DNA from 3 places in the Cupriavidus sp. UME77 genome. Region 1 is predicted to be linked to each of the others. Evidence: predicted binding sites of a transcription regulator. Region 1 holds the regulator's gene; each other region holds the start of a gene.
What was found. The regulator LexA, encoded in region 1, represses DNA repair genes until DNA is damaged. The targets are predictions, from matches to a motif close to ACTGTATNNNNATACAGT.

Region 1 (9,779 bases):
CCAGTACGAAAGTACTGGGGGGTTTTGCTTTTATGGCTGCGGTTTTGTGGCTGTGGATTTGAAAGACAAGCAGGGGTCTATTTCGTCGACGGCCGCAGGGCCCGCATTCCAAGTTTTGCAACGGCGACCACAGCCGTGACCAGTGCTCCTGCAACGATGCCTGCTAAAGCATTGATCAATACCGGTCCCAGCATTCCCAATCCACTGCCGACTAGCGGTACGCCTGCCAGTATTTCCGTCGTCGGCTCCACCAGATGATGTGCGGCAGGGATCCCATGCACCAGAATCCCGCCGCCCACCAGGAACATAGCTACGGTTCCCACTACGGAAAGCGCGCGCATCAGCCAAGGCGCCAAGCGCAGGATACTGCGCCCGGCGGCGCGCGCGGCCGTCGAGGTCTTCTGGCTCAAGTACAAGCCCGCATCGTCGAGTTTGACGATGCCCGCCACTAATCCGTACACCCCGACCGTCATGATCAAGGCGATGGTCGACAGCACCGCAACCTGAGTGCCGAACGTCGCACCGGACACGGTCCCAAGCGAGATCACGATGATCTCTGCCGACAGGATGAAGTCCGTGCGCACCGCTCCACGGATCTTGGCTTTCTCATAGGCAGCCCCATCGGTCTCGAGGCTTGCAGCTTCGGACTTGCTCCCGGCATGGCTTGCGTCTTCCCCTGAATCACTATGCAGGACGCTGTGGGCAATCTTCTCGAAGCCTTCATAGCAAAGAAAGGCACCGCCGGCCATTAGCAGCGGCACGATGGCCCAAGGCGCTGTCGCGCTGATCGCCAGCGCAGCCGGCACAAGTATCACCTTGTTGCGCAAGGATCCCAGCGCGACCGCCCACACGACAGGTAACTCACGATCGGCTTTCACGCCGCTGACCTGCTGCGCATTCAAGGCGAGGTCGTCGCCCAGTACGCCGGCCGTTTTCTTGGCCGCCAGCTTGCTCATGGTGGCCACGTCGTCGAGGATGGAGGTAATGTCGTCGATCAGCAGAAGCAGGCTGGTGCCAGCCATATCCAAAGCTCCTATGCAGGTGAGAACGCGTGCCTCGTCATGTAGACGGATCACGCCCGATACTGTGCCACAGGCGTCGCAAGCGAGGTGGGCCATCGCCAATCTGACAGTTCAGAATGAAAATGGAGACAACCCCGGCATCCGGCAAAAAGACCGCCGACGAACTGCTCAAGGATGCGCGGATTGGCCATGTTAGGATCCCAGCGAGGCACCGGGAGATGACCATGGTTCAAAAGCTGTTCTACGAATTGCCAGCGGATGAGCGTGAGAGTTTCGAGTCCGCTTGCGCACGGCATGGATTTGTGCAGCAGGATTTCGATGTCGCAGCAGAGGAGGGCACTCCGCTAGCCGGCAGGCCGAGTCATACTCCGCGGGAAATCACCGTCGCCCGTGTAATCGGAGGCGAAGTTCGGCGCTATCCAGACAGGGCGGGGACTTCGTGGACCGCAGCGTTCGAGCAAGATCTGGCGCGGGATGTCTTTGGCTTCCCTCTTGCCGATTAGTTGGTTGTTCACTTTCGCCCATGCGACGTTCATCGTGATGGCGTCCGGCGTCCAGTTCAGCGCGATAGCCCGGGAAGGCATCTGATTTTAATGCTCAAGCGGGAGCCCTTCTCCCAGATGCCAATGCCTGTGCCTGTGCCTATTGGTCAGGGAAATCGTGAGGTCGCCAGAGAACCAAGTAGCCTTCAAAGGTGTCGCTGCATCGGGAATGATTGTGTCGATCGGCACCTCCTTGGGATAGCGACAGGGCGAAATGCTGATGTTGGGTTCCGTCCGAGACCTCTATTCTGTCTGTTCCACTAAGCTGCCGACATCTACACCCGCCAACCCGTGCCCAGGAGGCAACCAGGGATCGCCGCGACTTTCTTGCCCTTCTTGGCGGCGTGCTGCTGCTTACCGGTCGCGCGGGTGCGGAAGACCTGATCGGGGAGAGCCTGAACGGCGATTGGCTGGTATCGGTGTCCGGCGAGGCGCGCGAGCGCCTGCTGCGGATTGCCGGCGCGGCTATGGCAGGTGGGCAACTGAGTGCGGGTGACTTGCGCTACTGCTGGCTGGATGCGAAGGCCTTCGCGCCGGCACGCGACTTCAGGGGCAGCGTGAGCGGCGACACGCTGCGCATCGCGTTCTACACCAATGCCAATTCGTTGATCGAGGCGGAGTTGCGTGTGGGTGAGCAGACCATCCTGGGCACTTTCATCAACGCCAAGGGCCGCAAGGCTGAGGTGCGGCTCACATGGCTGTCGGCTGATGAGGTCAATGCGCTGCGTGCCGACGCGACGCAGGCGGGCGGTCCAAGGAAGGGCGGTGTAGGTCGCTATCCTGCACAGGGTCGCCTGGTTGCCGGTCCAGGCTCGCGCATCGTGCTCGGCTATGTTGGCGCGGTCAACTGCCCCGCGTGCCGCGGCTATGAGGCTGAGTATTTCGGTCGCACGGAGAAGATGAAAGTCTCGCTGCCGGCGTTCGACCAGATCGACTACATCACTATCAAGCTAGGCGGCTTTCGTGGGGTGGTCCGGCCGCAAGACCTGCCGCCTTACCTGTCCTGGGCCGGTGGCGATCGGCCTGGCGGCAGGCCGATCCTGCAGAACCATGGCACACCGTTTTTCCTGGCGGCGGTGGGTGAGCAGATCTGGGGGCAGGGGCATGGTGTGTCGGGGCTGGAAGGCATCGTGCTGCCGCAGATCCGGCTGGCGCTGGCTGAACGCGGCATGACGTAGAGCATGAATCGACGGCCCTGCCGTTAGGCGGCGGGGTGGGGATGAGGGTGCTGAGTATTCCCACCGTGGGAATATGGCGGGAATAGAACACCGCTTTGGGACGCACAAACAAAAACAGCGCCTTGGCTAAGGCGCTGTTTTGTAAAGCAAATTCTTGGGGTGGCTGATGGGACTCGAACCCACGACGACAGGAATCACAATCCTGGACTCTACCAACTGAGCTACAGCCACCGTCGATGTCGTTCTGCTTGGTGCCGAACGACGAAGAACAAGATCATACAATGCAAAGAGCCGGATGGCTAGTACTCTGCACAAATTTTTTTAGTGCCACCTGCTTAACCAGCCAGCTTGGAGGATTCCTCCAACTCGAGCATTCGGCAGATAGCGGCCATGCTGCCAACCATGGTGCGTCGTTGTGCGCCCTGGTAGATGCGTACGCCTTTGGACTGGCGGAAGGGCACGGGCTTGACGGGGCGGCGGGCGGAGAGGCGGTTGGCTGGCAGCATGGCTACACCTGGTGACTTGCAACAACAGTTAGCGGTACCCGCTACGCGGGTGCGTTGGCACAATCGGGTGTCGGCTTGTACGGGCTTCGCCCGCCTCAGCCGCACTCGTCAGAAGGCGCCGGGGCGGATGAGGCCGACAGCGATGCCCTCCAGTGAGAACTCTTCACGGCCGGCTTGCACGATGATGCTGGGGAAGTCGGGGTTCTCGGCAATCAGCTCGATGGTGTCGCCGCGGCGGTTGAGGCGTTTGACGGTGACGTCGTCGCCCAGGCGCGCTACAACGATCTTGCCGTTGGCGGCTTCGCTGGCGCGCTTGACGGCGAGCAGGTCGCCATCAAGGATGCCGGCGTCGCGCATGCTGAGGCCACGGACCCGGAGGAGGTAATCGGGCTGCACGTCGAACACCGAGGCGTCGACCTGGTATTGGCGATCGATGTGTTCGGCGGCGAGGATCGGGCTGCCGGCTGCGACGCGCCCGACCAGTGGCAGGGTTAGCTGCATGACGCCGGCCATAGGCAGGGAGAACTGGTCGGGTAGCTCCGAGTCGCTGCGGGAGACCTTGAGGCGGATGCCGCGGGAGGCGCCGGGGGTGAGCTCGATCACGCCTTTGCGGGCCAGGGCACGTAAGTGTTCCTCGGCTGCATTGGGTGAGGAGAAGCCGAACTTGGCGGCGATCTCAGCGCGCGTGGGCGGGAAGCCCGTGTGCTGGAGGCTGCTGCGGATCAAGTCGAAAATCTGCTGCTGTCGCGGTGTCAGGGTCGCCATGGTCGCCGGTGTTTGAAAACACTGTATGTTTAAACAGTATGCTGTGATTTTATACAGTATCGAGTGAAGTGCAAGCGGAATTTTTGGGAGTTTGCGCATTGACAGGTGCGTCCCACGGATCTTGGCGCGTGCCGTGATGAGCGGGCAGAGGGTTACAATCCGCGGCACCTGAAGCGTGTTGCGCTGCTTGCTGTTCAACTTTTCTGGCTCCCGACCACATTCCCGCCATGTCTCTCCTGCCTCGTGTCGTCGTGCTCGCTACTGGCGGCACCATTGCCGGTTCTTCTTCCAACCCAGCTAGCAGCGCGAAGTACCAGGCGGCGACGGTGCCGGTGACAGCGCTGCTCGACGCGGTACCGGCGCTGGGCGCGGTGGCGCGGATCGAGGCCGAGCAGGTTGCACAGGTAGATAGCAAGGACATGTCGTTCGCGCTCTGGTCCAGGCTGGTGGGGCGCGTGGCGTACTGGTCCGCGCAGCCCGATGTGTCAGGCATTGTCATTACGCACGGCACCGATACCCTGGAAGAGACGGCCATGTTGCTGCACTTGGCTTGCGTGGGTACGGTGCCAGTTGTGCTGACGGCTGCGATGCGGCCGTCGACCTCGTTGTCGGCGGATGGCCCGTTGAACCTGCTGGATGCGGTGCGCGTAGCGGCGGATGTCGGCGCGATGGCCAAGGGCGTGCTGCTGGTGATTAATCAGGAGATCCACGCAGGGCGCGATGTGATGAAGGCGCACACATCGGCGGTGAATGCGTTTGTGTCGCCGGTATCCGGGCCGATTGGCTTTGTTCAGGACAACCTGGTGCGCTTTGTGCGCACCCCCGGCCGCTTGCCGGCCAGGGCCTGGCCGGTCCCTTGCGCATGGCCGCAGGTCGAGATCGTGGCCAGCTATGCGGAGCCGGGCCGGATCGTGGTGGATGCCTTGGCGCAGGCGGGCGTGTCGGGCCTGGTCGTGGCGGCCGCTGGCAACGGGTCGGTTCACCAGTCGCTGGTGGAGGCATTAGCTGACGCTGCTGGCGCGGGCGTGGCAGTGGTACGCAGTTCGCGCACAGGGGCAGGGCATGTGGCGATTCCTGCATCTCCCCGGCCGGCGGCGGGAATTTTTGTTTCGGCCGGCGACCTCAATCCTTATAAGGCACGCGTGCTCCTGGCGCTGGCTCTGGCTGCGGAGCCAGGATTGGCAAAGGATCCGGCGGCGCTGCAGGCACTATTCACTGAAAACTGAGGCGGCTTGCTCCCGATAGCAAAAGCACGCTATACTTTAAGGCTATTCAACCTTGCTGCACCGGACATGGCGCTCGGGCAGCTTATCCAAAAGGAGCGTCAATGCGTCATTACGAAATCGTATTTATCGTCCATCCGGACCAGAGCGAACAAGTCCCGGCCATGATCGAGCGTTACAAGACGCTGGTCACGTCCCAGGAAGGCCAGATCCACCGCGTGGAAGACTGGGGTCGCCGTCAGATGGCCTACATGATCCAGAAGCTGGCCAAGGCTCACTACGTTTGCCTGAACATCGAATGCGGCAAGGAAACCCTGGCTGAACTCGAACACGCGTTCAAGTTCAACGATGCTGTGCTGCGCCACCTCATCGTTCAGACCAAGAAGGCTGAAACCGCACCGTCCCCGATGATGAAGGAAGTGCAGCGCGAAGAAGCTCGCAAGGCCGCGCAACAGACCAGCGAAGTCCAGGCCGCCTAAGTGCGGACTGTTGTGGTTGCCGCCGGCGTTGATCGCCGCGGCGGCAAGTGCGGGCATCGGTGCGGGAGAGTGCGTTGAACCAGTTAAGGCTCTGCGCAACGCTCGCGGAACGCGATGCCTTGCGTTACACCCCGGCCGGGGTCCCCGTGGTCAACTGCATCTTGCAGTACGCGGGCGAGACGGTCGAGGCGCAAACGCCCAGGCAGGTGGAGTTCGCCATCGCCGCCATGGGAATTGGTCAGATCGGCCAGCGGCTTGAGCGTACCCCGCTCGGCGCGATGCTCGACTGCGAAGGATTCCTGGCCCGCAGGCACCGCAACAGCAAGGCTCTCGTCTTTCACATCACTGGATGTAAAGCATTCGAAAAGGATTGAATCATGGCATTCGTCAAACGTGACAACAAGAACAAGAAGCGCTTCCAACAGCAAAACCCGCTGTTCAAGCGCAAGCGCTTCTGCCGCTTCACCGTGGCTGGCGTGGAACAGATCGACTACAAGGATCTGGACACCCTGAAGGATTTCATCGGCGACAACGGCAAGATCACGCCGGCCCGCCTGACCGGCACCAAGGCGCACTATCAGCGTCAGCTCGACACGGCCATCAAGCGCGCGCGTTTCCTCGCGCTGATGCCCTACACCGACCTGCACAAGAACTGATCGGCCCTAGGTCCGTTAAGGAGAAAACACGATGCAAATTATTCTGCTTGAAAAAGTCATCAACCTGGGCAACCTGGGTGACATCGTTCGCGTGAAGGACGGCTACGCCCGTAACTTCCTGATCCCGAACAAGAAGGCCCGCCGCGCTACCCAGACCGCTATCAGCGAGTTCGAAGTCAAGCGCGCTGAACTGGAAAAGGCAGCCGCTGAAAAGCTGGCAGCTTCGCAAGCTGAAGGCGAAAAGCTGAGCGGCCTGACCGTGCAAATCACCCAGAAGTCGGGTGTGGACGGCCGCCTGTTCGGTTCGGTGACCAACGCCGACATCGCTGAAGCCCTGGCTGGCCAAGGCTTCAAGGTCGAGAAGGCGCAAGTGCGCCTGCCGAATGGTCCGCTGAAGGTTGTTGGCGACCACCCGGTCAGCGTCTCGCTGCACACCGACGTGCTGGTCGACGTGACGGTTTCCGTCCTGGGCGAACACGTCTAAGCATCGGCCTTGCTGCCGGTTCCCACTTGTCCTTCGGGCTGGTGGGAGCCAGATGGCAGCGCCGCTTGCTTGACCAAACAAAAAGGCAGGAGCATCGCGCTCCTGCCTTTTTGTTTGGCTGTGCCCCTTGCTTGCCTGATTGCCCGATTGCTACAGGGCGGGGCCGGTTGTCCCGCCGTCACACGGCAGGATGCCCCAACAGCCGGCTGCGAATTCTCCGCCGGCTCGCTGGCGCCGACCGTTATAATCCCCCCCTATGAACGCGCCTGTCGCAGACCCCCAACTAGACAATCTCAAGGTACCGCCGCATTCCATCGAGGCCGAGCAATCGGTGCTGGGTGGCCTGCTGCTGGACAATGCCGCCTGGGACCGTATCGCCGACTTCCTGAACGAAGCCGATTTCTATCGCTTCGATCACCGGATGATCTTCCAGAGCATCTCCCGATTGATCGCCGCCACCAAGCCGGCCGACGTCATCACCGTCTACGAGTCGCTGCAAGGTGCTGGCAAGGCGGAAGAGGTGGGCGGTCTGGCCTATCTGAATTCCCTGGCGCAGAACACGCCTAGCGCGGCCAATATCCGCCGCTATGCGGAGATCGTGCGCGAGCGCTCGGTGCTGCGCAAGCTGGTGACCGTGGCCGACGATATCGCTACCGCAGCCTTCGCCCCCAAAGGGCGCGAGGTGCGGGAACTGCTCGACGAGGCGGAATCCAAGGTGTTCGCCATCGCCGAGGAAGGCTCGCGCGGGCAGAAGGGGTTCCAGGAAATCCAGCCGCTGCTGACCCAGGTGGTCGAGCGCATCGACGAACTGTACCACCGTGACTCGAGCACCGACGTCACCGGCGTGCCTACCGGTTTTATCGACCTGGACCGCATGACCAGTGGTATGCAGGCCGGCGACCTGATCATCGTGGCGGGACGCCCCTCCATGGGTAAGACCGCTTTCTCGCTGAATATCGGCGAGCACGTGGCGGTGGAGCAGGGCCTGCCGGTGGCCGTGTTCTCAATGGAAATGGCGGGCACGCAGCTGGCCATGCGTATGCTGGGCTCGGTCGGTCGGCTTGACCAGCACCGCCTGCGTACCGGCCGTCTGCTTGACGAAGACTGGCCGCGGCTCACGCACGCCATCCAGCGCATGAACGATGCGCAATTGTTCATCGACGAAACGCCGGCACTGAGCTCGATGGAGCTGCGCGCGCGTTCGCGCCGGCTGGCACGCCAGTGCGGCCAGCTCGGGCTGATCGTCATCGACTACCTGCAGCTGATGTCAGGCTCGGGCGGCGGGGAAAACCGCGCCACCGAAATTTCGGAAATCTCGCGCTCGCTCAAGGGCCTGGCCAAGGAACTCAACTGCCCGGTGATTGCACTGTCCCAGCTGAACCGAAGCCTGGAGCAGCGCCCGAACAAGCGCCCGGTGATGTCCGATTTGCGTGAATCCGGCGCTATCGAGCAGGATGCCGACGTGATCCTGTTTATTTACCGCGACGAGGTTTACAACCCCGATTCGCAGGACAAGGGCACGTCCGAGATCATCATCGGCAAGCAGCGTAACGGCCCAATTGGCACCGTGCGGCTGACGTTCCTGGGGCAGTTCACCAAGTTCGACAACTTCAGCGGTGGCCCCGCCTTCTTCGACAACGACAACTGAAGCCAGTCCTGGCGCGGCTTGCCGGGCCTCGTGGCTCGGTGGCCACAGTCGATCGTGCTTGCCGCGTGTCAAAGTCCCCCGGCATCGCCGCACAAACCTGTAAAATATTGCGTTTTGATGACAGCCGCCCTCGGGCGGCTGTCGTTTAATGCGTATCCGCCTGATTCAGTAACTACCCGCGGCGCCCCCGCGCTTCGACAAGGAACATTCCATGTTCGGCCGATTCATGCCCACTGAGGGCAAGTTCTTCGAATACTTCAACCAGCATGCCGATTGCGCGGTGACCGCCGCCCGCGAGCTGGAAGTGCTGGTCAACGACCTGCCCAATGCAGAGGCCCACGCTCGCCGCGTGCAGGCCACGGAAAAGAAAGCCGATCGCATCACGCATGACACGATCGACCTGCTGCACAAGACCTTCATCACGCCGCTGGACCGCGATGAGATCCACAAGCTCATCACCACCATGGACGACATCCTCGACCTGATGGAAGACGTGGCTGAAACCATCTCGCTGTACGACGTGACCAGCCTGACCGATGAGGCGCGCAAGCTGGCCTCCATCTGCGTGCAGTGTTGCGACCAGGTCAAGATCGCGGTCGGCCTGCTCGAGGACATGAGCAATGCCGGCGCCATCCTGAAGACGGCGCAGCAGATCGACCAACTCGAGTCCGAGGCTGATCGCGTGATGCGCGCCGCCATGTCCAAGCTGTTCCGCGACGAAACGGACGTCAAGCGCCTGATCAAGCTGAAGGCGATCTACGAGCAGCTCGAAACCATTACCGACAAGTGCGAGGACGTCGCCAACATTCTCGAAGGCATCGTCCTGGAAAACGCCTGAGGCACAAATCGGCATGCAAACAATACAAATGAGCCTGTGGGTCATTGGCCTGCTGGTGGCTCTCGCCCTGCTGTTCGATTTCATGAACGGCTTTCACGATGCCGCCAACTCGATTGCCACGGTGGTGTCGACGGGCGTGCTCAAGCCGCACCACGCGGTGGCCATGGCGGCCATGTGCAACGTGGTGGCGATTTTCATCTTCCACCTGAAAGTGGCGGCAACCGTTGGTACTGGCACGATCGACGTCAACATCGTCGATCACTACGTGATCTTCGGTGCCCTGATGGGTGCCATTGCCTGGAACCTGATCACCTGGTACTACGGCATTCCCTCGTCGTCCTCGCACGCGCTGATCGGTGGCTTGGTCGGGGCCGCGGTGGCCAAGAGCGGCACCAGCGCACTGGTGGGCGGCGGTCTTCTCAAGACCGTGGCTTTTAT
Region 2 (9,779 bases), on a different contig from region 1:
CCCCAACCCCCGCAGGCCATTCCGCTGTGGCGCTATTGGCAACGCGTCAAGCTGCCTGGGCGAATGCGGTCAGTCAGACATTCAGCGCTGAGCAGCTCATCCAGTGCAGAACAATGATCGAAGCCATCACCTCATGTGTCGAGGCGACACGAATTAGCCCGGGCGAGATATAAGCGAGGGCGCTGGGGCTATGGCAAAACGTCGATGCGCACCTTCCTCGACACCCTTGAACCTGCCAAGGAGAAACGCGTCCGGCATTGAATCGCGCTTCTTGATTCAATGCCCCGGCTACCTGTCGGATTTCCACGCACCACGTCTCGCTTTCAGACGAGGAATTCGACAACTCCACCGTTCAAGTGGTACATCGCTCCGACAATTTTTATTGTTCCATCCTTCTCCATCGGCGCCAGCACGTTACTTCCGTTTCGTATGGCGTCGATCGTGCGCCGAACATTGGTTGTTGCCACCGCATCGACAAATTCAGCATTCTTGCTGCTTCTGTCGCCGGAGTACTGCGTTGCATCCACAGCGGGTCTGATCTTGGCCAGGAGACCGGTCAGGCTTCCCAGTTCGACATGATCAATCGCGCCCTTGATTGCTCCGCATCCTGTGTGCCCCATCACCAAGATCACTTTAGCGCCGGCCGCCGCGCAGGCGAACTCCAGGCTTCCAATGAGATCCTCATTGGCGATATTGCCCGCGATACGCGCGTTAAAAGTGTCTCCAATTCTCGCATCAAGGATGATCTCGGCCGGGGCCCGGGAGTCAATGCAACTCAAGATCACCGCCGCTGGATACTGCCCGCCGGCAGTCTCTCTTTTTTGCGCCAGATAATCGTGGGGCAGCATCTTCCCCAAACGGAAACGTCTATTTCCTTGCTTAAGGCTCTCGATAATCTGGTCTGGCGTCAATTTGTCTCGCTCAGACTTCGATAGCGCTGCCGCGTAGGCTGATTCAGCGCCGCCCATGCTTCCCGCCAGCCCAGCGGCTGCGATGCCAAGCGCAGTCTTCAGCACGGTACGTCTTCCAACGCCGTTGGAGGACGCCGCCGGACAACAGTCAGTTTTCTTGTGCATCTCATTCTCCGCAAACAACCGCAAGGCGATCATTGTTGCCGGCATCGCGGAACTGTCGTGCACACATAGTATTTGCAGTGACGTTCCCGGGCAATTGGACTTTGGTCCCACGGGGGATCCTCGCATCGTCAGTGTGGACGCTAACGCTTCGTTTGCGTAGAAGCGGAAGCCGAACTCGCGCGGAAAGTCCTGGGATGTGACGGCATTTCAGGTCTACGTGCCCGAGAGCCGGGCGGACATGCCGCTTGCGTTTGCCGCAGCCTTTTGCCGTGGCCGCGTATCGTTTTGGTACTCAGGAAAATGGGGCGCTCATGGTCTCAGCACGCCGGCGTCGCTCCCATCACTTGCCCGGCTGAGAGCGGGCTGTCGACGGATTCAACGAAGTTTTGCTTGCACCGCCGCCGTAGTCCCGCGAAGCGCCCGCAGTCTGCGCTGCGGTCATATCCTCTCGCTGATGCCCTGAAGTGGCATTGCTATAGCGCTGCGTAATAGCGCCGTTTACGCCGGAGAGCGAATTGCTCTGACTTTGTGCTGAGCCGTAGGCGGTGCTGCCGTGCTGCGGCGAGGCGGCGGCATAGCCACCGTAGCCAGCGGATCCGGAAGCTCTGTATGCCGTGAGTTGGGCGTGGACTGCGCCCGGCACCAACAATAGAGCAAGAATCGTAGTCATTCTCATGCTGCATCCCGGTTGGGTGAAAAAGGGGGCGGCAAGGTGGTTGCCTACACCCTTGATAGAAGGCAAAGGGGCAATCTGTCGCCGCTATTGATTGTGGTGCGTCGCAGCAGTTTCAGTACCCCGCCGTAGAGGGGACTAGGGCTTTACGCGATAGCGGGTGACTTCGCAGTGGACGTTGGCTGCTGGCTGCTGGCTTCGCAAGCCTGTGCCAGAATCGTGATTTCGGCAATGAGTCAGGAATGAAACGATGACTGCAGATCGCAGCGCCAGTCTGGATATCCGAAGGCTTTCCCCTGCGCAATGGGGGCAAGCTTTCCCTGTCATCGCGCAATTGCGCTCGCTGGATGAGGCTGAGTTCCTGCGCCGGGCGCGCCGGCAATCGCATTCTGGCTACGAGCTGGTTGGCGCCTTTCAAGGCAGCAAGCTGATCGGTGTGATGGGGATGCGGCCCGTCCATACGTTGGCGCGTGGGGCACACCTGCACGTCGATGACCTTGTGGTCGACGTGCAAGCGCGCGGAAGTGGCGCTGGTCACGCCCTGATGGCATATGCGGAAGCCGACGCGCGTGCGCGCGACATGACTGCGGTGTTTCTCGACGCACGGCCGGAGGCCATTCCTTTCTATGAGCGCGAGAGCTATGTTCTCCATCCTGCCCCCTCGATGAAGAAAGTGCTCTGATCCCGCTAGTGGCTATTCCATGAGGCAGGCTGGCGCGCCGGGTCCTGGACGCCAGGCGCCAGCCACCTGGACATGATCAGCCCCTTATGCTCCTGGGGTCTCGCCCGTAGCTGTTCCGCGTACGGATCTGGCCATCCTGGCCGTGCACCAGGAGTTCCACCTTCTCGCGCTGTGCAATCACCGTCGCGGCTTCCACCGCTTCTTCCTGGGTGAGGAAGTGTGCTCTTTCACCCTTCGCCCCTTCGTGGATGATGTCCCACCCGTCGCCATGCGGCACGACGTGTACGTTGCGTTGCGGTATCGAATCCATGGTTGTCTCTCTGAGCAGTGCGCTACTGCTGTTTTAGGGGATGTTCTGTCCGCGGGATCGCGGGATAGCGGGAGGTGTCCGGTGCTTCGCCTGGACATCGGATGTCGCGCTATTTTTCCGGCTGTCCCACCAATACGTCGAGCGGGACGCGCAGCGCCGCCGCCAGGCTCTGGAAAACCTCGGGGCTGCCATCGCGTTTGCGGTTCTCTATCTGGCTAAGGTAGGGCTTGCTGAGGCCCGCCGCTGTCGCCAGCGCATCCTGGGTCATGCGGCGATATTCCCGCCAGGCCTTGACCGGGTTATCCCCGGCGAGTTCGGCGTCCAGGATGGCAGCGGGGATCCGAAAGCTGTTGTCCTGGGCCTTCGCGTGGCCTGGCAGCGTGACATCAATTGGGTCCTCGACCCGGTGCTTGATGCGCTCCCACAACTCAATAGGTACCACCGCGAATTCGGGGCGGCCGTCGCGTTCGATGAACTGAATATTGATCATGGCAAGGCACCTCCTCGATGGGCATTCCCGGACACTCCCTGGGTGGCTTGGGCCACCGGGCCGAATGCCTGGTGAATGCGATCGTGTGCATCTTCATGGTAGCCATTGCAGCTAACCATTGTGCAAATATTGTTTGCTGGTTGCCGTCGCGCTCGATGCGCCGAACCTTGATCATTGGCCGGCGTCGCAACCCGTCAACCCGCCAGAACGTCCTCGCCCACGATCGCATCAATTTCCGCATACAGCCAATCCGACTCCTCCTCGACCTCCAGCTCCAGGTCAATCCATGCACGCTTGATCGACGGGGCAGCCCCCAGCCCGCGTCGCGAAACGACCCGGATCAACCGTCCACCGCGCGCCTGTATGAACTCAGCCTCTGCTTGTGTGCACACATCGGGGACCACAACATTCCGGCCGTCGTGCCGGGCCAGCGTTTGCGCGAAGTACCTGACCAACACATCCGGATCCATCGGTGCACGGATCCAGGATTCCCGAAGCGTGTGCAGCAGCTGGGCGGGTGACTTGCCGAGCGCCGGGATGACGTCGTGGCATTTTGCCAGGCCGAAGTACGTCTCATGGATGCCCGCACAGGCCTGGATCATATGGCGCAGCGGCGCGTCGAAAGTGATGACGTGGAAGGCGCGGTTCCCGCAGGCCAGGTAGTTCGTGATGAGGTCCTGGCCGGAGTCCGGGCGCCCGCAGAGTCCTATGAGCATGACGTTTCCTTGGTCGTGCAGCTTCAGGGAAGTCGATGCCAGAGATTACCCATAGGTAATCAAAAAGGCAAGCTCATTGGGTAATTGGTGCGCCCCAACACGATCGTGCGGAGCGCGCAGGGCGGGGTGATACATCCGGCAAGCCGGATGTCGCGCTTATCTCAGCTTGCGGACGTTTTCTTGCGTGGCTTGCCGGGTGGCTGCGTGCCGCTTTCGTGAACGGCGTTGCTGGCTTGCTTGAATGCCGTGCTTCTGCCGCCGGTCTTCAGCACGCGGGCAGTTTTGGTGTTTTTCTTGTATTTACGCACCGATTGCACGGCTTCGACCTGCGTGATCAATTCGATGGCCGCGAGCATCCTGTCGATGTCTTCGTTGCGCAAGCCATTGATCAGGCGGGCGAATCTGGCGGCAATCTCGGGTGGCAGGGTTTCTTCTTTCGGGGGTGCGGCGGCGTCTTGTGCGTCGCCGTCCAGCCACAGGCGCGGCAGGCCGAGCTTGGCTTCGATGTCGCGAGCGAGATGTTCGCCGATGCGTTTTTTCCCGGCTTTACCTGTGTCCGAGAATATGCGGGAGAAGTATGAGGGGTCACGGTCCAGCCGGTCTGATAGGCGCGCTATGGAGCCGCCGAACTGTTCGGCCATGATCTGGGCTAGGCGCTGTTCACGCGTGTCTTGAATATCCATGGCCCATTAAACCTGTGCATTACCTGAAGGTAAATTTTCTGTTGGTACTGCAAATTCAATGACTAATTGGTAATTTAATGGGTGGTATATGCGCCAGGGAACGTTTTCCGGCCATCGATGAATGGCGTGAGAGGCTGGCCGGGGTGCGGGGGATTTTGCCGGTGCGTCATTGTTATGAGGTATCAGGTATCGCTTCGCCAGTCACCGGCCTGGCGTGGGTCAGTAACACTCGATACGGTTGCGGCCGCGTTCCTTGGCGCGGTAGAGCGCCCCATCGCTGCGCAACAGGGACAGGTCCGCGCTGGGATCGGTGGCATGCATGAGGGCGATGCCGACGCTGACGGTTAGCGTGACGATCTGGCTGCCGTCAAGCAGTGCGGTTTCCGCGATCTGATGCTGTATGCGCCTGGCAAATCGTGTCGCCGTCTCAAGGCTCGCATCGGGGAGCACCACGGCAAATTCTTCGCCGCCGATGCGGCCGGCGAAATCGTGCTTTTGCAGTGCATCGCGCAGCAGCGCCGCGAAACACCGCAGGGCGTGGTCGCCCATGGCGTGGCCCCAGGTGTCGTTGATGGCTTTGAAGTGGTCGAGGTCAAACGTCAGGACGGCGGCAGGGCGGCTGTCTGTGCGCTGGATCCGGGCGAGTTCCTGTTCGATCCGCACGACGAAGTGACGGCGATTGGGTAGCTGCGTCAGGAAATCGATGGTTGCAAATTCCTGCAATTCTCCCTCGATGCGCTTGCGCTCGGTCACGTCTGTGATAAATCCGTGCCATAGCGTGCTGCCGTCGTCGAGCCGCCGGGGACGCGCGTCGCCTTGCCGCCAGCGCAGCCCCTGCCTGGGCAGCTCGACGCGGTACTCGAGGTGCCACGGCGTCAGGCTCGCGGCGGAGGCGTGAAGCGAGGCGCGGTAGGCTTCCAGATCGTCGGGGTGAATGACGGTATGGATGGGGCTGGTGCTGCCGGCTACCTGTTGCGGCGTGAGCTCGTAGATATCGGCGATGCCGGCGCTGGCGTAGGGCAGGAAGGATTCGCCCGTTGGCAGCAGGCGATGCTGGAATACCAGGCCGGGGACTTCGTTGGTCAGGCTGGTGACCAGGTCGACGGTCTGCTGCAGTTCTTCGGCGAGTGCCTGGATGGCCGTGATATCGGTGGTGGTGCCGATCATGCGCAGCGGCTCGCCGTTGCTGCTGCGGCTGACTACCTTGCCGCGGCTGGATATCCATTTATAGCTGCCGTTCTTGCAACGGATCCGGTGATCTACCGCGTAGCTTTCCGTTTCCTGGTTGAAGTGGGCTTGTATGGTGGCCTGGACGTAGGCGAGGTCGTCGGGATGGACGCGGGTATAGCTGTCTTCGATCCGGTTGGTGATCTCGGATTCTTCATAGCCGATGATGGCTTTCCAGCCGGCCGAGTAGTGGATGCTGCCCGCCTGGATATCCCGGTCCCAGACCCCCGTGCCGCTTCCCGCGATGGCCAGTTCGAGCCGCTTTTCGTTTTCCTCCAGCCTGTTGGCGTCGTCGTTCAGTTTGCCTTGGGCCAGGTCGCGCTCGATGATGGCGACCGCCATGTCGGCAAAGTCTTGCAGGAGGCCGCGCTCCGCCTGGTCCAGCTCGCGTGATCCGGCATCGAACAGGCAGAAGGCGCCAAGCCGGCTGCCGCTCGATGTGGTCAAAGGGCACGCCGCGTGAAAGCCCATGCGCAGGCCGTCGATGAGGATGGGCGCGTCGCCAGGATGCACGTCATGCAGCACGTCAAGCGTAACCAGCGCAACCGGGACCCTGAAGAGGTGCCGCGCGAGTCGTGTCAGCGCGTCAAACCGCTCTTGCTGTAAGGCGACTGTCAGGTTCAGCGACCTTGAGGTGTCGATGCGTTCGTGTCTGGTTTCCGCTTCGGTAGAGGCCCGCATATCCAGGTCAAATGATGACAATTGACGTTAGCCCGAAGGTGTTGATTGTGCGCAGGTGCTGCAAAGTTATGCACGGCTGCGCCAATACTATCAGACGGATCAGCTCGCGGCGGGGCCAGCTAAGTGTTGTCGGCGAAAGGCAACTCTCCCTGCACCGGCAGCGAAGCCGGCTCCAGTTCTCCCGCGGGCGTCAGCGCGCTGACCCTCACGCCCAGCAAGCGGATCTTCCGATCCAGCGGAACGCGTTTGACGCATTCGGTGGCGGCGCGCCGCAGTTGTACGGCGTCCGCCGTCGGGGCTGGCATGCTGAGGTCGCGGGTGACGGTGTGAAAGTCGTCGTAGCGCAGCTTGACGCCGATGGTGCGGCCCACGTAGCCCTTGCGGCGAAGGTCTTCCGCCACGCGCTGGCACAGGCCGGTAAAGACTTCGGAGAGGGTCTGGCGGTCTTGCCTGGGGTGCAGGTCGCGCTCGAAGGTGGTTTCCCGGCTCATGGACTTGGGCTCCGAACTGGTGACCACCGGGCGTTCGTCATGGCCTTGCGCAATCTCGGCCAGCCAGGCGGCGTAGCTGCGGCCGAAATGGCTCTGCAGCATGCCCAGGTCCGCGCTGGCGAGGTCGCCGACCGTGGCGATGCCCAGCGTGGCGAGTTTCTCGGTGGCCTTCGGGCCGATCCCGTTGACCTTGCGCACGGGCAGCGGCCAGATGCGCAATGGCACATCGCTGGCTGCCAGCAGGGTGAGGCCGTCGGGTTTGTCGAGTTCGGAGCCGATCTTGGCGAGGAGCTTGTTGGGGGCGATGCAGATGGAGCAGCTCAGTCCCGTGGCTTCGCGCACCGCTTGCTTGATGCGGGTGCCGATATCGGCGGGCTCGCCGGGCACGTCGCTCAGGTCGATGTAGATCTCGTCGATGCCCCGGTCTTCGATGTCGCTGGTGAAGGTGGCGACGGCAGCCTTGAACAGGCGGGAGTAGTGCCGGTACGAGTCGAAATCCGTGGGCAGCAGGATGGCGTCGGGGGCGAGTTGCGCGGCCTTCATCATGCCCATGGCGGAGAACACGCCCAGCGCGCGGGCTTCGTAGGTGGACGTGGTGACGACGCCGCGCCCGGCGTAGTTGCGCAGGCGGGCAAAGCGCCGGCTGCCGTCGGGCAGTATCTCGGGTACCGCATTTCGTCCACCACCGATCACCACGGGCTTGCCGCGCAACTCCGGATATCGCAATAGCTCGACGGACGCGTAGAACGCGTCCATATCCAGGTGGGCGATGCGGCGGGGTGCAGATGACATGGCGTCGGCGGGTTACTGTATGCATATACAGTATATCGAATTCTGCCGACAATTCCGCTGTGTCCCGGTCGCGCTACCAGCGATGCGCGTAGGTAGCCGACATGCCGATGCCTGCCGGCGCGAAAAAAAAGCCCGCGAACTGCGCGGGCCTTTGAAAGCGCAGCCGGTGTAAGCGGATCCGGCTGGCTCGCGATTGTCGCAACGTGCGTCGGAATCTCTTTCCCCTCTGGCGATGGGATCAGCGGAGCAGGAAGGCGATATCGTCGACGCTGATCTGCGCCGGCGCGACGCCGCGGCGCTGCTGGAAAAGGATGTGCTGGAGGACCTGGCGGCGCTGCCTGGCGAAGACGGCCAGGTCGATGGGAATGCCGGCCCGGGCATAGTGCTCGACCAGCAGCTTGTAGGCACGGTGGCGCATCTGCAGGGCTTCACTTTCGGCGCGCAGCCGGCCGGTGTCTTCGGGCGGTGTCACCTCGGCCTGGCGCAACGCCTCCATGGCGGCGGCGTGCATGTCGCGGTAGCGGTCCAGTTCGGTTTGCGTGGCGTGCAATCGCTCGCGCAGCGCGCGGACCTTGCGCTGCAGCTTTAATGTCATGCCAACGCCGTGCTCGATGAGGGCGACGGTTTCCAGCGCGTGGCTGGCTGCGGCGATCGTGTTTTTCCAGATGCCCCTGTCCGTCACTTCGACATCCGGCGCCCACCCGTTGCTGGCTCCGCGCAAGCTTTTCATAAGACCCCTTGACCCTTTTGTGTTGATGTCCGGCGGACAGCTTTATGGTTGCCGTCCTGTCCTGGACCACGGAGATCGTGCCACCGTGGTTGCGATGGGAATCGTACGGTCTGGCCGCGCGCGGGCGAAGTAGAAGATGCTTAGATCTGGTTTTCCCAACACCTATGTCGTGTCATGTCTGTGCGGCTCGACACCTGGTCATCGGTAAGCGATATGGCAGTGAGAAGGGGTCTTCTCCAGACTTGCTGATGGGGTCTCTGCCCAATCCGGCGCAAATACGGCAGTCCTGCCTTCTATACCGTACAGAGGGGGCCGAATCGGACTAGGATACAGAGATGGCACTTAATTTTCCCAATCCCAGCCGGAGTTACGACCCATCCAGGCATTGCGTATGTTTTTGGGGCTACGACAGTTCCCGTGAGATCTCCTTCGAGGTCGACCGAGCGGTACTCTCCAACCTCAGCCCCGAACTGCGTCCGGACGAGCCTGCCGTGCTGGAGGCATTCGACCGCCACCGCGACCACATCCTGGAACTCGCACGCGGGCTCTATTCCCGCAGCCGGCAGAACAGGTACACCATCGCCTGACGGCGGCTCGATCGCTGGCGGATCCAATCGTGAGGGGCGTCCGCCCGTCACGATGCCTTTGCCGTGCGAGGCGGCGGCGGTGCGGGTTCCGCCGCCAGGATCAGCTTTCCTGCGCTTCCAGCGTGAAGCCGGCGCCGTCGTCCTGGCGCAGCATTGTCACCAGGGCGGGCATGGCTGCCTCCAGAGTTTCCTTCAAGCGCCACGGCGGGTTGACGATGAACATGCCGCTGCCGTGCAGGCCCAGCCCGCCGGCGACCGGGTGCTTGACGCGCAGGGTGACGTGCAGCCAGTTCTTGAGCGGCAGCTTTTTCAACTGCACCGGCAACTGCACGGATACGCGGCGCTGCACTTCGGGATACCAGATCGCATACATGCCGGTGGCAAAGCGCTGCAGGCAATCCTGCAGGCTGCGCACCACGCGGCCGTAGTCCTGCTTGTCCTCATATGAGGGGTCGATCAGCACCAGCGCGCGGCGCGGCGGCGGGGGCAGGATGGCGTTGATGCCGGTGAAACCGTCGCCGTCATACAGCATGACGCGGCGGCCGGCGCCACGGAAGTTGTCGCGCAGCACCTGGATTTCGGTGCTATGCATCTCGAACAGGCGCAGGCGGTCCGCGTCGCGCAGCATCTGCCAGGCGAGC
Region 3 (9,779 bases), on a different contig from region 1:
GCTACCAGCGCTACATCACCGAGGTGATGGTGGCGGTGGTGCTGATCCTGATCGTCTTCGTGCAAGCGGTGCAAAGCTTCGGCGACTGGCTGGTGCGGCGCATCAGCCACAAGTAACAAGTCAGCCCGGCGATCCGCCCGGCTATCTGCAAAGACATAGAGCCATCGAGAAAAAGGAAGTCAACATGCAACGTCGTAACTTGCTGCAATGGATTGTCGGCGCCGCCCTGGGCGCCACCCTGGCCACTGGCGCCATGGCGCAGGAAAAGCCGATCAAGATCGGCGTCACCGGCGGCCCGCACGCCCAGATCATGGAGCAGGTGAAGAAGGTCGCGGCCAAGGACGGCCTGAATATCCAGCTGGTGGAGTTCAGTGACTACGTCCAGCCGAACGCCGCGCTGGCCGCTGGCGACCTGGACGCCAACAGCTACCAGCACCTGCCGTACCTGGAGGCGCAGATCAAGGACCGTGGCTACAAGTTCACCCACATCGCCTTCACCGTGACCTTCCCGATGGGCGTGTACTCCAAGAAGATCAAGTCGCTCGACCAGATCAAGGACGGCGCTCGCGTCGGCGTGCCGAACGATCCCACCAATGGCGGCCGTGGCCTGCTGTTGCTGCAAAGCAAGGGATTGATCAAGCTGCGCCCGGATGCCGGCCTGAAGGCCACGCCGCTGGACATCGTCTCCAACCCGAAGAGGATCCGAATCGTCGAACTGGACGCCGCGCAGCTGCCGCGTTCGCTGGATGACCTCGATGCCGCCGCCGTCAATGGTAACTACGCTGAATCGGCTGGCCTGTCGCCCACCAAGGACGCGATTGCCATGGAAGGTCCCAAGGGTCCCTATGCCAACCTGATCGCCATCCGCGAAGCCGACAAGAACAAGCCCTGGGTAGCCAAGCTGGTCAAGGCCTATCATTCGCCGGAGATCAAGCAGTACGTCCAGAGCACCTACAAGGATTCGGTGATTACCGCCTGGTAAGTTTGAAAAAACCCTCGAAAACCGTGTGCCGCAGGGCATCCTGCGGCACAATACGGCGAGGTTTTCACATTGCCGGGCTATGCCCGGCAATTCTTTACCGATAAAATAGTACGACCGTTCGAAAAATAAGAGTGCCACCCACCCGGTGGTTATAATGGCGGGCGAACCAAATTTCTGACTATCGACTATCAGTGGAGTGAGCGCATGAAAGTACTCGTCGCAGTCAAGCGCGTGGTGGATTACAACGTCAAGGTCCGGGTGAAGTCGGACGGCACGGGCGTGGATCTGGCTAACGTCAAGATGAGCATGAACCCGTTTGACGAAATCGCCGTGGAAGAAGCGGTGCGCCTGCGGGAAGCCGGGGTGGTCACCGAGGTGATCGCCGTGTCCTGCGGCGTGACCCAGTGCCAGGAAACCCTGCGTACGGCGATGGCCATCGGTGCCGACCGCGGCATCCTGGTGGAATCGAACGAAGACCTGCAGCCGCTGGCCGTGGCCAAGCTGCTCAAGGCCCTGGTCGACAAGGAACAGCCGCAACTGGTGATCCTGGGCAAGCAGGCCATCGACGACGATTCCAACCAGACCGGCCAGATGCTGGCTGCGCTGGCGGGCCTGCCGCAAGCTACCTTCGCCTCGAAGGTGGTGGTGGCCGATGGCCGCGCATCGGTGACGCGTGAAGTGGATGGTGGTCTGGAGACCCTGTCGCTCAAGCTGCCGGCGGTGGTGACCACTGACCTGCGCCTGAACGAGCCGCGTTATGTCACGCTGCCGAACATCATGAAGGCCAAGAAGAAGCCGCTCGACATCGTCAAGCCGGAAGATCTCGGCGTGGACGTGGCGCCGCGTCTGAAGACCGTCAAGGTCGTTGAGCCGCCCAAGCGTAGCGCGGGTGTGATGGTGCCGGACGTTGCGACGCTGGTGCAAAAGCTGAAGAACGAAGCCAAGGTCATCTGAGCGCGCCAGGAGATAAAACATGACTGCACTCGTTATTGCTGAACACGACAACCAATCCATCAAGGCCGCCACGCTGAATACCGTGACGGCAGCCGCCCAGTGCGGCGGCGATGTCCACGTGCTGGTGGCCGGCGCCAATGCCGCCGCCGCTGCTGCCGCCGCTGCGAAGATCGCCGGCGTGTCCAAGGTGCTGCTGGCCGACGCGCCGCAGTTCGCCGACGGCCTGGCCGAAAATGTGGCCGAGCAAGTGCTGGCCATCGCCAGCGACTACAGCCACATCCTGGCGCCCGCATCGGCCTACGGCAAGAACATCCTGCCGCGCGTCGCGGCCAAGCTGGACGTAGCCCAGCTGTCGGACATCACCAAGGTCGACAGCCCGGACACGTTCGAGCGCCCGATCTACGCCGGCAACGCGATCTCGATCGTGCAATCGTCGGACAAGGTCAAGATCATCACCGTGCGCGGTACTGGCTTTGACGCTGCCGCAGCCGAAGGTGGTTCGGCCGCCGTGGAAAACCTGCCCGCCGTGGCCGACGCTGGCATCTCGCAATTCGTTTCGCGCGAAGTCACCAAGAGCGACCGCCCTGAGCTGACCGCCGCCAAGATCATCGTGTCCGGTGGCCGTGGCGTGGGTTCCGGCGAGAACTACACCAAGGTGCTGACGCCGCTGGCCGACAAGCTGAACGCCGCGATGGGCGCGTCCCGCGCTGCTGTCGATGCCGGCTTCGTGCCCAACGATTACCAGGTCGGCCAGACCGGCAAGATCGTCGCGCCGCAGCTGTACATCGCCGTCGGCATCTCCGGCGCGATCCAGCATCTGGCGGGCATGAAGGACTCCAAGGTGATCGTCGCGATCAACAAGGATGCCGAAGCCCCGATCTTCTCGGTGGCCGACTACGGCCTGGTGGGCGATCTGAACACCGTCGTGCCCGAACTGGTGGCGGCGCTGGGCTGATCCCCACCGCCCGGCACGGCGTTTGAGGCGCCGGGCTCGATCAGTAAGTACTAGCCGTTCCGGGCCCGCCCGAGAACGGCTTTTTTATACCTACCGGAGACATCGATGACCTACCGTGCCCCGCTCAAGGACATGCTGTTCGTGATGAACGAACTGGCTGATCTTGACGCAGTCAGCAAGCTGCCCGGCTTCGAGGACGCCACGCCGGAGACGGCGCAGGCGGTGCTCGACGAGGCGGCCAAATTCAACGAACAAGTGGTGGCGCCGCTCAACCGCATTGGCGACACCGATCCCAGCAGCTGGAAGGACGGCGTGGTTACCACCACGCCCGGTTTCAAGGACGCGTTCCGCCAGTTTGGCGAAGGTGGCTGGCAGGGCGTGCTGCATCCGCAGGAATTTGGCGGCCAGGGCTTGCCCAAGTTGATCGCCACCGCCTGCAACGAGATGCTGAACACGGCGAACCTGTCGTTCGCGCTGTGCCCGCTGCTGACAGACGGCGCCATCGAAGCCCTGCTGACCGCAGGCAGCGACGCGCAGAAGGCCACCTTCCTGCCCAAGCTGATCTCCGGCGAGTGGACCGGCACCATGAACCTGACCGAGCCGCAGGCCGGCTCGGACCTGGCGGCCGTGCGCACGCGCGCCGAGCCGCAGGGTGACGGTACCTACAAGGTGTTCGGCACCAAGATCTTCATCACCTACGGTGAGCACGACATGGCGCAGAACATCGTCCATCTCGTTCTCGCGCGCACGCCCACGGCACCCGAGGGCGTCAAGGGCATCTCGCTGTTCATCGTGCCCAAGTTCCTGGTGAATGCGGACGGCTCGCTGGGCGCGCGCAATGATGCGCACTGCGTGTCGATCGAGCACAAGCTGGGCATCAAGGCCAGCCCCACGGCCGTGCTGCAGTTCGGCGATCACGGTGGCGCTATCGGCACGCTGGTCGGCGAGGAAAACCGCGGCCTGGAATACATGTTCATCATGATGAACTCGGCGCGCTTCTCGGTCGGCATGCAAGGCATCGCCGTGTCGGAGCGGGCTTACCAGCAGGCGGTGAATTTTGCCCGCGAGCGCGTGCAAAGCCGTCCGGTCGATGGCTCCGCACGCGAGGCTGTGACCATCATCCATCACCCGGACGTCAAGCGCATGCTGATGACCATGCGCTCGCTGATCGAAGGCGCACGCGCGGTAGCGTATGTGGCCGCGGCCGCGTGCGACACGGCGCACCAGCATGCCGACGACGCGGTGCGCAAGCAAAGCCAGGCGTTCTATGAGTTCATGGTGCCCATCGTCAAGGGCTGGAGCACCGAATTGTCGATCGATGTGACCAGCCTTGGCGTGCAGGTGCACGGCGGCATGGGCTTCATCGAGGAGACCGGCGCGGCCCAGCATTATCGCGATGCCCGCATCCTGCCGATCTACGAAGGCACGACCGCGATCCAGGCGAACGACCTCGTCGGCCGCAAGACGCTGCGCGACGGTGGCGCGGTGGCCCGTGCGATCTGCGCGCAGATCGCCGAGACCGAGGCGGCGCTGGGCAAGCATGGTGGTGCGGCCTTCACCGCGGTGCAGGCGCAACTGGCCAAGGGGCGCGCCGCGCTGGAGACCGTCGTGGCGTTCGTCGTGGCCAATGCCAAGTCGGACCCGAATGCCGTGTTTGCCGGCAGCGTGCCTTACCTGAAGCTCTGCGGCATCGTGTTTTCGGGCTGGCAGCTTGGCCGCGCGATGCTCGCGGCGGATGCGAAGCGTGGCGAGGATCCGTCCTTCCACGACGCCAAGATCTCGACGGCGCATTTCTTCGCGGAGCACATCCTGTCGCAGGCATCGGGTTTGCGCGATGCCATCGTGGCGGGCGCGGTGCCGGTCAACGCGTTGAGCGAAGCGCAGTTCTGAGGTCTTCCTGGTCCAGGCAAGAAAAAGGCGACCCGCGGGTCGCCTTTTTTACTTCCTCGAAACCGATGCGCGGATCAGGCCGCCGCGTGGCGCGGGGCGGCGTGCGTTCTCGCTGGCTTGAGATAGCGAGCCACCGAGAGGTCGTCCGCGCGGATCGCCGGCGAGGTGCCGGACACCAGGTCTGACAGCAGCTTGCCCGAGCCGCAGGCCATGGTCCAGCCCAGCGTGCCATGGCCGGTATTGAGCCACAGGCCCTTGACCTGCGTGGGGCCGACGATGGGAGTGCCATCCGGCGTCATTGGGCGCAGTCCGGTCCAGAAGCTGGCACGGCTGACATCGCCCGCGCCCGGGAACAGGTCCGTGACCACATGCTCCAGGGTCCGGCGCTTGGCCGGGTCGAGCGTGCGGTCATAACCCACGATCTGCGCCATGCCGCCCACGCGGATGCGATCGTCGAAGCGGGTGATTGCCACCTTGAAGGTTTCGTCGAGCACCGTGGAAACGGGGCTGCGATCGGCATTGGTCATCGGTACCGTGAGCGAAAATCCCTTGAGTGGGTACACCGGCAGGTTCGACAGGCCGGGCAGGAAATTTTTCACGAACGGTGTCGACCAGCTGCCCAACGCCACCACGACCAGGTCGGCCATGACCGGCTCGCCGCCCACCATGGCGCCGGTAACGGCATCGCCCTTGGTCAGCAGCCCGTCGATGGAGCGGTTGTATTGGAACTGCACGCCCAGGCCTTCGGCCATGGCGGCGAGTTGCCGGGTGAACAGCTGGCAGTCGCCGGTTTCATCGTTGGGTAGCCGCAGGCCGCCGGTCAGCTTGTGGCTGACGGCGGCCAGGGCCGGTTCGCTGGCGGCGAGTTCCTCGCGCGATAGCAACTGGTAGGGCACGCCGGCTTGCTCCAGCACGGCAATGTCCTTGGCGGCGCCGTCGAGCTGCTCGGCGGTGCGGAAGAGTTGCAGCGTGCCTTGCTGGCGGCCCTCGTAGGCGATGCCGGTATCGGCGCGCAGGGCGACGATGCAGTCGCGGCTGTACTCGGCCAGGCGCACCATGCGTTCCTTGTTGACGGCATAGCGCTCAGCGCTGCAGTTCATCAGCATCTGCCACATCCATTGCAGCTGGAACAGCGTGCCGTCCGGTTTGATGGACAGCGGTGCGTGCTCCTGGAACATCCACTTGATGGCTTTGAGCGGCACGCCGGGTGCGGCCCAGGGCGATGCATAGCCCGGGGAGATCTGGCCGGCGTTGGCGAAACTGGTCCCCAGCGCGGGTGCGGCCTCCCGGTCGATCACGGTGACCTCATGGCCGGCACGGGCCAGGTACCAGGCGCTGGTCACGCCAATTACGCCACTGCCAAGAACGAGAACGCGCATAGTCGGGGGCCCGCAACCAAGAAATAGAATGGATAAAGTATTTACATCTATACTATTTAAATATGAGCAGTCATAGTTGTTGTAATTTTCATGGAAACAGGAATAACTAATGAGAACGAGTCGTCAGCCCGTGCGCAGCCTGGATCGGCTGGATCGGAAGATCCTGGCCTTGCTCCAGGCTGACGGGCGTATGTCGATGAAGGAGCTGGCGGAAGCGGTCGGCCTGACCATCACGCCATGCATCGAGCGGGTCAAGCGCATGGAGCGTGACGGCGTCATCATGGGCTACTACGCGCGTCTGAATCCCGCGCTGCTCGGCAGCGGCTTGCTTGTGTTTGTCGAGATCTCGCTGGGCAACAAGTCCGGCAATATGTTCGAGCAGTTCCGCCGCGAGGTGTCGCGCATTCCGGAAGTACTGGAGTGCCATCTGGTCTCGGGCGATTTCGACTACCTGATCAAGGCGCGCATCCGCGAGATTGGCGAGTACCGCCGCCTGCTGGGCGACATCCTCTTGCAGTTGCCGGGCGCCGCTCAGTCCAAGAGCTACGTGGTGATGGAGGAGATCAAGGAAACGCTGGCGATCGCGGTCGACGAGAAGGCGCCGCACGCGTGAAGCCGCGCTGTCCTGCGCATCCGGCCTAGAACAGCGACATCTGCGGCGCGGCGCTCGCCCGGGAGAAATGTTCGGTGGTGAGCGGGTGGCGCTCGGCATTGAGCCCGAAGCGCTGGCAGGCCAGCTTGAAGCGCTTGCGCAGCAGTTCGGCAAAGATGCCGGTGCCGGTCATGCGCGTGCCGAACCGTGAGTCGTAGGCCTGGCCCCCGCGCATTTGCGCGACCAGGCTTTCGACGTGCCGGGCGCGCAGCGGATGGTAGGTGGCCAGCCACTCTGAGAACAGCTGCTCCACCTCGCGCGGCAGGCGCAGCAGGATATACGCCGCGGTTTTCGCGCCGGCCTTGGCGCCGGCCTCAAGGATGGACTCCATTTCCGGATCGGTCAGGCTCGGAATGACCGGCGCCACCATCACCCCCACCGGTATGCCGGCCTCGCTCAGGGAAGCGATGGCGGCCAGGCGGCGCGCCGGCGCGCTTGCGCGGGGCTCCAGCGTGCGGGCGATCTCGTTCTTGAGCGACGTGACCGACATATGGACCCGGACCAGGTTCTTGGCCGCCATGCGCTGCAGGATGTCGATGTCGCGCGTGACCACGCCCGACTTGGTCGTGATGGCCACCGGGTGGTTGAATCGCTCCAGCACTTCCAGGATGCCGCGCGTGATCTTGAGATCCCGCTCGATGGGCTGGTAAGGATCCGTATTGGCCCCCAGCGCGATCACCGTCGGTACGTAGTTGCGGTGAGCCAGTTCGGCCTCGAGCAAGGCGGCGGCATTGTCTTTTGCGTACAGACGGGTTTCGAAGTCGAGGCCTGGCGAAAGCCCCAGATAGGCGTGGCTGGGCCGGGCATAGCAATAGATACAGCCATGCTCGCACCCGCGGTACGGGTTGATGGACGCGTCGAACGGCAGGTCTGGCGACTGGTTGCGCGAGACGATGCGTTTGGCCTTCTCCGTGAAGACAATGGTCTGGATTTGGGGCGTCTCTGGCTCATCGAAGGCTTGGGACTCGTCGGCGACCCGTTCGCGGGTCCAGGCGTCGAACCGGCTGACGTCGTTCGAACGCGCCGCCCGGCCTTTCAGCGGGCTGGAGGAGGGTGGTCGGGTTGGCACGTTGGCGGTCCTGCGGCTACAGTTAGTACTGTATATTTATACAGTGTGCGCCGGCTAACCGGCAAGGAGTAAAGGGTGAAAGTCCCTGACAGCAGAAGATTTAGCGAATCACGCTGTCCCCGAGTCATGCGTTGTGCGCCGCGAGGCGCGCAGCGAAGCGTTGACAGGGGTGCGTATAGGCCAGCCATTGAGCCGCGAAAAATTTATCCAGTCCCGGGTGCCGACGCACTACTGTTTGCGGAAGGCAACACGGACGGGCGCGCTTGCGCGAGCGCCCGGACGACTCGGCGCGGTCTGAGACCCTGGCATGTACGTACGCTCCTTGTGCGGGAACCGGGAGATCTCTCGTCTGCCCAGCAGTGGCAGCGTTGCCGCCTGGTCCGCATCGGGAAGGCGAGGAGCCGAAGCCGATGATGTACGGACGAGAGAAGTCGGACTTCCCCATAGTAGCGACGAAGCTGGCGAACAAGTCCGGGCAACCGGAGGCGGAGTCGGTGGAGCCAAGGGGGAAGGCCAAGGGGAACACGGATTGGTTACACACGTCCCGGACGCTGAGCCGGATCAGCGTGTCCCAGAGATTAGTCCGTGTGCGGGAAGCCGCAAGGCAAAGGAAGAAGGAACGGTTCACAGCACTGTTCCACCTGATTGATCTTGAGTTGCTACAGACGTCGTTCTTCTGGCTTAAACGGAAGGCGGCGGCCGGGGTCGATGGGGTGACATGGAGCGACTACGAGCAGGATCTAGAGGAAAACCTGAGCGACCTGCACGGGCGCTTGCACCGCCAAGCCTATCGGGCACAGCCCAGCCGCCGGCAGTACATACCCAAGGCGGATGGAAAGCTGCGCCCTCTGGGCATTGCAGCGCTGGAAGACAAGATTGTCCAGCGTGCAGTGGTGGAAGTGCTCAACGCGGTCTATGAGACGGACTTCCTTGGGTTCTCGTATGGCTTCAGGCCACGGCGCAGTCAACACGATGCGCTGGATGCACTGGCCACCGGGATAGCGCGAACTTATGTGAACTGGATACTGGACGCCGACATCAGTCGATTCTTCGATACCGTCAGCCATGACTGGCTACTGCGGTTTCTGGAGCATCGCATCGGCGACCGGCGCGTGTTACGCCTGATCGGCAAATGGCTGAAAGCTGGCGCGATGGAAGATGGGGTGGTTACGGCCACCGAGGAAGGTACGCCGCAGGGTGCAGTCATCTCGCCCTTGCTGGCCAATATCTACCTGCACTACGTCTTCGACCTCTGGGCGAACCAATGGCGCAAGCGCCATGCGCAGGGGAACGTCGTGATCGTTCGATATGCCGACGACATCGTCGTCGGCTTCGACAAGGCCGATGATGCCAAACGCTTCAGGCGTGCCATGCAGCAACGGCTGGAGCAATTTGCGCTCAGGCTTCACCCGGAGAAAACCCGTTTGATCGAGTTCGGCCGCTTCGCAGCCGCAAATCGAGCCAAGCGGGGACTGGGCAAGCCCGAGACCTTCAACTTCCTCGGATTCACCCACATCAGTGGACGAGCCAAAGATGGCAAGTTCATGCTTAGGCGGCACACCCGGCGCGACCGGATGCAGGCCAAGCTACGGGAAATCAGGGAGGAGTTGAGACGCAGATGGCACCAGTCGATCTCGGAGCAGGGGAAATGGCTAAGGCGGGTGGTGCAAGGCTTCCTCAACTACCATGCTGTGCCGACCAACACGCACGCCATACGTGCATTCCGATTCCTAATTGCAAAGCTCTGGTGGCGCGCGCTGCGGCGCCGCAGCCAGAAGGACAGCACCACATGGAGTCGGATGGCGCGGTTGGTTCGCGATTGGTTACCCCCACCTCGGGTCCTTCATCCTTGGCCTGTCATACGGTTTACCGCCAAACACCTGAGGCAGGAGCCCGGT

Region 2: dinB (DNA polymerase IV) is a predicted target of LexA. The motif match lies at 7,836-7,853, and genes of this name have one in related genera.
Region 3: A9975_RS07615 (PA0069 family radical SAM protein) is a predicted target of LexA. The motif match lies at 7,909-7,926, and genes of this name have one in related genera.

What each region holds. Positions count from the first base shown of each region.
Region 1 is NZ_LZZU01000006.1:290,724-300,502, reverse strand. Features, by position in the region: gene A9975_RS03145 (DUF808 domain-containing protein) at 78-1,022, opposite strand; gene A9975_RS03140 (hypothetical protein) at 1,139-1,525, shown strand; gene A9975_RS03135 (hypothetical protein) at 1,909-2,742, shown strand; tRNA gene A9975_RS03130 (tRNA-His) at 2,898-2,973, opposite strand; gene A9975_RS03125 (hypothetical protein) at 3,078-3,248, opposite strand; gene lexA (transcriptional repressor LexA) at 3,357-4,013, opposite strand; gene A9975_RS03115 (asparaginase) at 4,241-5,239, shown strand; gene rpsF (30S ribosomal protein S6) at 5,341-5,715, shown strand; gene priB (primosomal replication protein N) at 5,790-6,089, shown strand; gene rpsR (30S ribosomal protein S18) at 6,093-6,371, shown strand; gene rplI (50S ribosomal protein L9) at 6,403-6,855, shown strand; gene A9975_RS03090 (replicative DNA helicase) at 7,112-8,503, shown strand; gene A9975_RS03085 (DUF47 domain-containing protein) at 8,715-9,341, shown strand; gene A9975_RS03080 (inorganic phosphate transporter) at 9,355-9,779, shown strand, end outside.
Region 2 is NZ_LZZU01000043.1:125,580-135,358, reverse strand. Features, by position in the region: gene A9975_RS15775 (MarR family winged helix-turn-helix transcriptional regulator) at 1-173, shown strand, start outside; gene A9975_RS15770 (carbonic anhydrase family protein) at 324-1,076, opposite strand; gene A9975_RS15765 (GNAT family N-acetyltransferase) at 2,000-2,431, shown strand; gene A9975_RS15760 (DUF2188 domain-containing protein) at 2,508-2,741, opposite strand; gene A9975_RS15755 (helix-turn-helix domain-containing protein) at 2,851-3,231, opposite strand; gene A9975_RS15750 (hypothetical protein) at 3,426-3,947, opposite strand; gene A9975_RS15745 (hypothetical protein) at 4,109-4,630, opposite strand; gene A9975_RS15740 (sensor domain-containing diguanylate cyclase) at 4,850-6,559, opposite strand; gene dinB (DNA polymerase IV) at 6,658-7,821, opposite strand; gene A9975_RS15730 (hypothetical protein) at 8,060-8,551, opposite strand; gene A9975_RS15725 (DUF1488 domain-containing protein) at 8,887-9,138, shown strand; gene A9975_RS15720 (23S rRNA (adenine(2030)-N(6))-methyltransferase RlmJ) at 9,239-9,779, opposite strand, start outside.
Region 3 is NZ_LZZU01000018.1:39,656-49,434, forward strand. Features, by position in the region: gene A9975_RS07580 (methionine ABC transporter permease) at 1-116, shown strand, start outside; gene A9975_RS07585 (MetQ/NlpA family ABC transporter substrate-binding protein) at 185-982, shown strand; gene A9975_RS07590 (electron transfer flavoprotein subunit beta/FixA family protein) at 1,187-1,936, shown strand; gene A9975_RS07595 (electron transfer flavoprotein subunit alpha/FixB family protein) at 1,956-2,891, shown strand; gene A9975_RS07600 (acyl-CoA dehydrogenase) at 2,997-4,781, shown strand; gene A9975_RS07605 (D-amino acid dehydrogenase) at 4,856-6,160, opposite strand; gene A9975_RS07610 (Lrp/AsnC ligand binding domain-containing protein) at 6,270-6,773, shown strand; gene A9975_RS07615 (PA0069 family radical SAM protein) at 6,799-7,881, opposite strand; gene ltrA (group II intron reverse transcriptase/maturase) at 8,295-9,779, shown strand, end outside.